Regions from separate parts of the Ruegeria sp. CE12 genome, predicted to be linked through region 2. Evidence: riboswitches for the same ligand, from Rfam matches in the RefSeq annotation. Region 2 holds a riboswitch; the other holds the start of a gene.
The links. Region 2 has a riboswitch for cobalamin ahead of ACR0IO_RS22115 (hypothetical protein). Riboswitches for the same ligand answer to the same signal wherever they lie in the genome.

Region 1: it holds a riboswitch for cobalamin, as region 2 does, so the genes downstream of both, ACR0IO_RS12560 (DUF1636 family protein) here and ACR0IO_RS22115 (hypothetical protein) in region 2, are expected to answer to the same signal.

Annotation. Positions count from the first base shown of each region.
Region 1 is NZ_JBQFRS010000004.1:333,703-337,817, forward strand. It holds gene ACR0IO_RS12545 (alkyl/aryl-sulfatase) at 1-824, shown strand, start outside; gene ACR0IO_RS12550 (hypothetical protein) at 1,039-1,260, shown strand; gene ACR0IO_RS12555 (hypothetical protein) at 1,257-1,760, shown strand; cobalamin riboswitch at 1,820-2,026, shown strand; gene ACR0IO_RS12560 (DUF1636 family protein) at 2,268-2,624, shown strand; gene ACR0IO_RS12565 (ABC transporter ATP-binding protein) at 2,621-3,397, shown strand; gene ACR0IO_RS12570 (ABC transporter substrate-binding protein) at 3,410-4,115, shown strand, end outside.
Region 2 is NZ_JBQFRS010000017.1:8,960-13,074, forward strand. It holds gene ACR0IO_RS22105 (DNA polymerase III subunit gamma/tau) at 1-394, opposite strand, end outside; gene ACR0IO_RS22110 (protein-tyrosine phosphatase family protein) at 568-1,071, shown strand; gene ACR0IO_RS22115 (hypothetical protein) at 1,073-1,480, opposite strand; cobalamin riboswitch at 1,569-1,786, opposite strand; gene ACR0IO_RS22120 (TetR/AcrR family transcriptional regulator) at 1,835-2,395, opposite strand; gene ACR0IO_RS22125 (alpha/beta hydrolase family protein) at 2,480-3,337, shown strand; gene rsgA (ribosome small subunit-dependent GTPase A) at 3,369-4,115, opposite strand, start outside.

The DNA.
Region 1 (4,115 bases), on a different contig from region 2:
GCAGCTACCACGGTTCGGTCGAGCATAACAGCCGCGCGGTTATCAACCGCTATCTGGGGTATTGGGATGCTAACCCGACCACGCTGACACCGCTTTCGCCTGAAGACAGTGCTCCGTTGTTTGTCGAGATGATGGGCGGTGCCGAACCGATCATGGCGAAAGGGCAAGAACTGGTCGATGCCGGCAAGTATTTGGAGGCGACCGAGATCCTCAACAAACTGGTTTATGCCGAACCGCAGAACCAGGCTGCCAAGGACCTGCTGGCCGACGCGTTCGAGCAGATCGGGTACCAGAAGGAAAGCCCGTCGGTCCGCAACTCATTCCTGGGCGCGGCCTATGAACTGCGCAACGGTATCCCACAGGGTGCCACCATCGAAACCACCGGTCCGGATACGATCAAGGCGATGCAAACCACCATGTGGCTGGATTTCCTCGGCATCCGCGTCAACAGCGAAAAAGCGGCAAACATGGAGTTCACCATCAACCTGTCGATTCCCGATCGCGATGAGAACATTGTGGTTGAAATGAGCAACGCCACCCTGACCCATATCGTTGATCAGACTGCGGAAAACGCCGACCTGTCGATCAGCCTGAACCGCGCTGATCTGGAAAAGGTCATGACCGGCGAACGTAAGCTGACCGACATGCTGGCAGATGGAACCGCCAAATCTGAAGGCGATACCGAGATCGTAGCACAACTGGCCTCGACACTTGATCAGTTCGATCTTGGCTTCGAACTGATGCCGGGCACCGGCGCGCAGGATCTTACCCCTGAGGCAAACGACTTTGCCCAGCCTGCGCTCGCGAATTCCAACGGCGGCTGATAACCCCATCAGTTAGCTGACTCGGGTTCGCAGGGTTGGCTTTCGCCTTGGAAGGCGGGTTTTCCCGCCGGAAGACGGGCCGTCGCAACCGGTCCGTCTTTTCCTCATTGCTTTTCCCGATTATTTTTGTCAGTTAAATACCGACCTAGTCAGATTCTCTGGATTCACGCCCGGTCACCGCCCTGCCCGACGCTGACCAAGAGACAACCAGATAATGACAAAATCGCTTGCTGACCTGCTGGCCATGGATGCTGTTGCCAGCCGACATGGATGTGCATTGAAACCGAAACTCCGCGAGGCCATCGAAGCCGACCTGCGGTTCCCTGCACATGCCACCGCACCCCGCCCGGAAACAGAGCTGACCGCAGATGAGCTGCCAGAAAACGTGCTCAGCCTGTCGGCGCATTCCCCAAATTCTGAAAGGAAGCGCGCATGAGCTTTTCAGTCTATGGATCAAACGGCGACAGACCAGCTGCGGGCAGACCAGACTTCGATGATTTTGAGCTGGGACTGTTGCCTGTTATGCGACACTTCATCCTCAGTTTTGCCGATTCCGATACGCAATCGTGGCAACACGCCTATTCCACGGCCATCGAACGCTGGGGCGTTGATCAGGGCCTGAACATCGCTCATCTGATCTATAAAATCGTCAAGGTCACGTTGCATTGCCGCCCGGCGGGGTTGGCCTTCAACGACCCGCTTTGCCTTGAACAGCGTGGGTCACTGACATGCGATGAGCTTGCGCTGATGAAGATGCTGCATCACATGCGGCGCGACAACACGCCCGAAGCGCGCGATGCCGTCAACCTTGTTACCGGCGGCTATCCGGATGCCCATCTGATTCAGGCTGGTCTGACGCTTGCCAATCGCTTTCCGACCGGTAACGACAGACGCGGCGACACCTCCCGTCGGCCGATGCTTCGGGCCGTGAAGTAAAAACCTATCCCCGCGTTGACCAAGCCTTCAGCTGGCGCTTGACAACGCTATCGACACCAGACTAGCTGACACGAGATGGTTCCCGACGGTTTGCCCGAGGGATGAAAATGGGAATACGGTGCGGTGCGTTCTGCGTACCAATGCCGTGACTGCCCCCGCAACTGTAGGCGGAGAGCGAAGCCAAAAGACCACTGGCCCAAAGGCCGGGAAGGTTGGCCAAGCATAGACCCGCAAGTCAGGAGACCTGCCATCAGATGTTTAACCAACCCGGGGCGGGGCGTCCTGGAAGGAGGCTTTGATGGCGCGTAATCTGCGTGTGTACATAAACGGCACCTTCTGTCCGCACTTGGCAACAAGTGGAGCGGACCATGCCGGAAGCAACTGAACCCTTCGTTTTGTGTTTTCAGAATTGGCAACGGTGGCGCTTCGCAAACACGCCCTGCAGTGAATTTTATGTTACGTTATTACATTGCTAATTATTCAGATTGACAGTAAGTGGAGCGCGTAATGCCAGAAAACTCTGATCATTTCCTGTTGATTTGCGAGACCTGTCAGGGCTCGGACAGTGCCGATGCGCTTCGAGCGGCGATTGCGGATAAGCTTCCGTCCTGCTTCGCCATCCGAGGGGTTTCCTGCATGGCTGGCTGTTCACATCCTACGACTGTTGGCTTTCAGGCAGCGGACAAAGCGCAATACCTGTTCGGTCGCATTAGTTCAGCGCAGGACATTGAAGCGCTGGCCGCGTTTGCCTGGCAATATCAGGACAGCGCTGACGGCTGGACCAATGCTACGGACAGACCCTCTGCCCTTTACACCAAAACCTTGTCGCGCATGCCGCGCATCTTGTCTGGAGGTCAGGCATGACATTTCTGGTTGCCGAAAATCTCGAGTATTATGCATTGAACGGTGATGTGCTGCTGCAGGGTGTGTCCTTTGATCTGGACGAGGGATCAGTACTGGCCATCGCAGGCCCGAACGGCGCAGGCAAAACCACCCTGCTGAACTTGCTATGTGGTGTCGAAACCATCGCGCTCGGGGATGTACTGATACGCGGTCAAAGCCTGCGATCGCTATCGCCTCAGGATCGCGCCCGGACCATCGCTGTTGTAAGCCAACAAGAGTTGCCCGATGGACGGTTACGACTGAGAGATTACGTTGCCTTGGGGCAGATTCCCATCAAAGGCGACCGATCTGCAGATGAACATAAACAGGCATTGGACAGGATATTTGACCTGACCGAGCTGCATCATCTGGCAGGCAAGCAGATGTCGACCCTGTCCGGAGGCGAGCGTCAGCGCGCGCATATTGCGCGCGCTTTGGCCCAAAACCCGTCGCTGCTGTTTCTGGACGAACCCACCAACCATCTGGATCCCGACGCCAAGGGGCGCATGCTCTCGCTGGTCGCCGATCTTGGTATCACCGTGGTCATGATCGTCCACGACCTGGTCATGATACCAGAATTCGCCACCCATGTTGCGTTGATGAAATCCACCCGACTGACGGGTTTTGGACCGGTCAGCAACATCCTGACGCCACAGCGCGTGCGCGAAACCTTTGGCGTCGAATACCTGTGTTTTCAACACGAAGACCGGGTGATCCCCGCACTCGACATCCGAAAAACCAAGCTTACAAACTGACAGGAGCTTTCCATGAACCTGAAACTCTGGCCCGTGGCGCTGATCATCGGCCTCGCCACCAGTGCGGCCGCACATGAGGTCACCGTAGACAATTGCGGCGAACCGCTTGTTTTTGACTCAACGCCCGAACGGTTGGTCGTACACGACATGAACATGACCGACATGGCCTTTGCGCTTGGCCTGCAGGACAAGATCGTTGGTCTGACCGGTATCACCGGATGGTACAAGACCAGCCCGGAATTCGACACGCTGCGCGGTGACATCCCCGAGCTGGCGCCGAAATACCCCACTGTCGAAAATCTGGTAGCGGTAGAACCCGATCTGTTCTTTGCCGGGTGGTATTATGGCATGAAGCCCGGCGGCGAAGTCACTCCGGACACGCTGGCCCCGTTCGGTATCAAGACCATGGTCCTGACCGAAAGCTGCGTACACCTGAACAAGGACCGCCCCGAAGCCAGCATGGACCTGTTGTTCGATGACGTTCTGCGTCTGGGCAAAGTCATGCATGTTGAGGACAAAGCCGAAGCTCTGGTCGATGGCTGGAAGGGCCAGCTGTCCGCCATCGAAGCCAAAACCGCAGATCTGGCGAAACCACGCGTCTTCCTGCTGGATGGTCCGGCTGATGCGCCTTTTACCGCGGGCAAGTTCGCAATCCCTGACGCGATGATCACCGCCGCTGGTGGCGAAAACGTAACCCATGATCTGGACACCAGCTGGG
Region 2 (4,115 bases):
TGTAGCGAGCACTGGCGGCGCGGTAGCGTACGCTGTCGATGATTTCCCGGATATCATTGACGCCGGTCCGACTTGCGGCGTCCATTTCCATCACGTCGACATGGCGGCCTTCCATGATCGCAACGCAATGTTCGCATTTCCCGCAAGGTTCAGTCGTCGGTCCGCCATTGCCATCGGGACCAATACAGTTCATGCCCTTTGCAATGATCCGCGCGGTGGTCGTTTTGCCCGTTCCGCGAATGCCGGTCATGATAAAGGCCTGCGCGATCCGGTCGGCCTCGAACGCGTTTTTCAGCGTGCGCACCATGGCATCCTGGCCGACGAGATCAGCAAAGGTTTCCGGGCGGTATTTTCGGGCTAGAACCTGATAGGCGGGGCTGGGTGTGTCGGTCATGTCTGCTCTGGCGGATTCGTATCAAGGATGCAGCGTAGTTGTCCCCGCGGCTTACGTCCACAGCGCACAGGCACGAATTTCGTTTGGGAATACCAGCCGATGCGCATAAGCTGGCCGGACCGATTTCGAAAAACTGAGTTCTGTTGCATGCCATTTCTTGGGAGGAGTAATTTGTGTCTCAGCTGGTGATCTATGCCCTGCAGGTTGGAAATGGTACGCTCGCGCTGACGTCGATACCCGGCAAAGATGGTGACTATTCCGGCGATTTGGACCTGATAGCGAACTGGAAGCCAGGTCTTGTCATTTCAATGACAACTGAGGCCGAGATGGTGCAGCTCGGCGCAGGTGATTTCGGCAGCGATATTCAAAGCCGGGCTAGTCGATGGGCGCATTTGCCCGTGACCGACTTCGGTGCGCCGTCACCAGAAATCAATGAGCTGTGGACTGAGACCAGCGCAGCAGCTCGACATGCACTCTCGGGCGGAGGACGGGTACTGGTTCATTGCCGCGGTGGCTGCGGACGATCGGGGATGATTGTGCTTCGACTGATGATCGAATGCGGTGAAAGACCCGAAAACGCACTCCAGAGGTTACGCAAGGTGCGGCCATGTGCAGTTGAAACTGATGATCAGCTAAACTGGGCGATATCGGCAGCTCAGCCGCAGCTCGAGCACTGAATCATGCAGCCGCGTGCTGGCTGATATCGACATTTTGCCTTGGAACGAGCGCATTGGCCTCAAGTAGCGCATATGGTGGACTGGAAAGAATGCTGGAAGGCAAAGCGGTGTTTGCTGAGCCAAACATCATGTCTGCATATTCATCCAGCGCGTTGGTCTCGACGGACATATCTGAACCGCAAAAAAACCTGATCTGATCAGGTCCCGCGCGAAAGCGGGCGGTGCAACCATCCGGGCAATGGGTCAGCTCGCTGCTGCCTTCGATTTCGAATTCTCGCGTCGCTACTGGTCCAGCTGTTGTCATGGCCTGCGCCATTGCACGGGCCATTCTGGCCAGTGCGGGGCAGGTTTTGCCTGTCCGTTGGCAAACTGTAGCTATAAATTCGTGTGTCTCGGTCTTCCAGATCATGTTGCGCCCTCCGCGCGCGAGACGGGGGCTTGGTACAGGCTGGACTACGCGATGCGGTCAGACCCTGCCCGGACACCCCGCCCGAGTTTCGGTTTCAATTCCGATGGCAGGTCTCCTGACTTGCGGGTCATCGCTTTGCCGACCTTCCCAGCCTATTGGCCAGTGGTATTTCGGCATTGCTCTCCGCCTACAGTTGCGGGGGCAGTCGCGGCATAGGTCCATTCCAACGTTTCGGGCAGGACCGCACCGTGTTCCCTTTTCATCCCGTACCAGTCCGATACGAGAACCATCGCCTAACCGCTAATGCTTGTGGTCGGCTTGAGTCAAGCTGCATTCCGCCGCGGTCAGTAAGCTTCAGAGAGCGTTGGCGGGCAGAAACCTCGGCAGGTTGCGCAATACATCCGAATTTCGACGCGCGCGGGCCAGTTGCCATCCGCCCTGAAGCATAATGAACAGTGTATCGGCGGTTTCCTGAGGATGATCGACGCCAAAGCGTTCGGCATGCCTGCGGACTTGCACAATCCAGCTTTCGTACAGGCGGTAGGCGTGATCCCTGAAAAGTTGGTTCTCCGGCCCCTCGAACAGCGTGGCGGATATAGGGCAGGTTTCCCAGCGACCGGATTTGTCAAAGAGCTTTGCGATCTTGTGGCATAGGGTTTCGACGCCATCGCGAAAGTCGCGTGCGTCTTTGAAAGAGGCCGCAATCAGTTCCAGCATTCCATCTGACGCCCAGCTTGCCGCAGCAAGGGCCAGGTCGGACTTTCCCTTTGGAAAATGATGGTAAAGCGAACCTTTGGGTGCCTGGGCCTCTGCCAGCAATTCGGACAACCCAACGCCGTTGTACCCCGAGCGCTGGAACAGCTCGGCGGCGGTCTGGATCAGGCGATCTCGGGTTGGTAGCGGACGTTTGGTCATCTTTCATCGATATTGACAGCACTAGACCAAATGGTCCAGATGGAATTATTAGACTGATTGGTCCAGACTTGGTTGGAGGATTCAATGTTGGACAGCCAGCAGAATGCGCTCATCGAGGATTTTCAGTTTCCGGCTGGTTCAGCGACGCTGTCTGCCCGTCTGTTCCTGCCTGCGACCGAGCCTGATACAGTTGTAGTTCTGAACAGCGCCACCGGCGTGCCACGCGATTACTACAGGCATTTTGCACAGTGGCTGGCTGTCGAACAGGGTATTGCCTGCCTTACATACGACTACCGCGATTTTGGCCATTCCCTTTCAGGGCGCTTGCAGGACAGCGACGTGACCATGGCCGATTGGGCTCTTGTCGATATGCCAGCGGCCCGTGCTGAGATGCGCAGAAGATTTCCGGATGCCAAGCTCTGGGTTATTGGTCATTCGGTTGGCGGGATGTTGGGTCCAGTCCAGCCGGAAATCGAACAGATCGACCGGATGATTTGTGTCTGTTCGGGACTGGTGACCGTATCCGATCATCCCTGGCCATATCGTGCATTGGCTATGTTGTTCTGGTTTGGTCACGCTCCCCTGATCGTGCGCCTGAAGGGATATCTGCCGGGTAAGTTGGTTGGTTTTGGTGCTGACCTGCCGCCAAAAGTGTATTGGCAGTGGCGAAAGTGGTGTACCGCACCTCAAAGCTATTTGCCTGAGACCGGAGTTACACTGCCCGAAGCGGATTGGTCGCGTTCAGGTGCGCCCGTCGACGTTCTTACATTTGAGGATGATGAGATGGTGCCTCCGGAGGCAGTTTGGCGACTTGCAGATGCCTACGGGCCTGCTGCCAGACGTCACCTGTTGAAGCCCGGCGATTTTGGCCTCAAGGGTGTGGGGCACATCGGGGCGTTTGCCCGTCGCAACTCTGCGGTTTGGCCCCGGTTGATTGCGTGAAGTAGGGCACCGCACGGAGGTGCCCTTTCCTTCAGAACCGTTTGCGTGATTTCTTATCCTGCATCACGGATCGCACCATTTTCCCAAAGGCTTTGTCACGTGCGCGCGACTGCGCGATTGTTTCAGAGTTACGCCGATCTTCGCGTCGCAGCTTCCTCCATCGCTCTAGACGCGCCGGGTCGAGCTCGCCGGCGCTGATGGCTTCTTGGATCGCGCAACCCGGTTCGGTTTCGTGGCTGCAATCCGCAAAGCGACAGGTTTCGGCAAGTTCGACGATATCCGAGAATACTTCATCGACCCCTTCTTGAGCATCCAGCAGACGCAGGGCGCGCATACCGGGGGTGTCGATCAGCCAACCGCCGTTACGCATCTGGTGCAGCTCGCGCGAGGTCGTCGTGTGTCGTCCATGGGCATCATCTTCACGTATCTCCGCGGTGGCTTCGTTTGCGCCAGTCATTGCGTTAGTCAGTGTGGTTTTACCTACACCTGATGAGCCGATCAGAGCCGCTGTTTGCCCTTTTGGACACCAATTCAGGACCTGTCGCACGTCATCGTCATCATGGGCATTCACTGGCACAACCGTCAGAAAGAGTGTCAGTGATTCTGCGCGTGAAACATAGTCTTTCGGATCATCGCACGTGTCTGCCTTGGTCAGCACGATCACTGGATAACAACCAGCCTGATGTGCAAGTGCCAAGTATCGTTCCAGCCGAGGCAGGTTAAAGTCTGCGTTACAGGAACTGACGATGAACAGAACGTCGACGTTGGCCGCAATCAA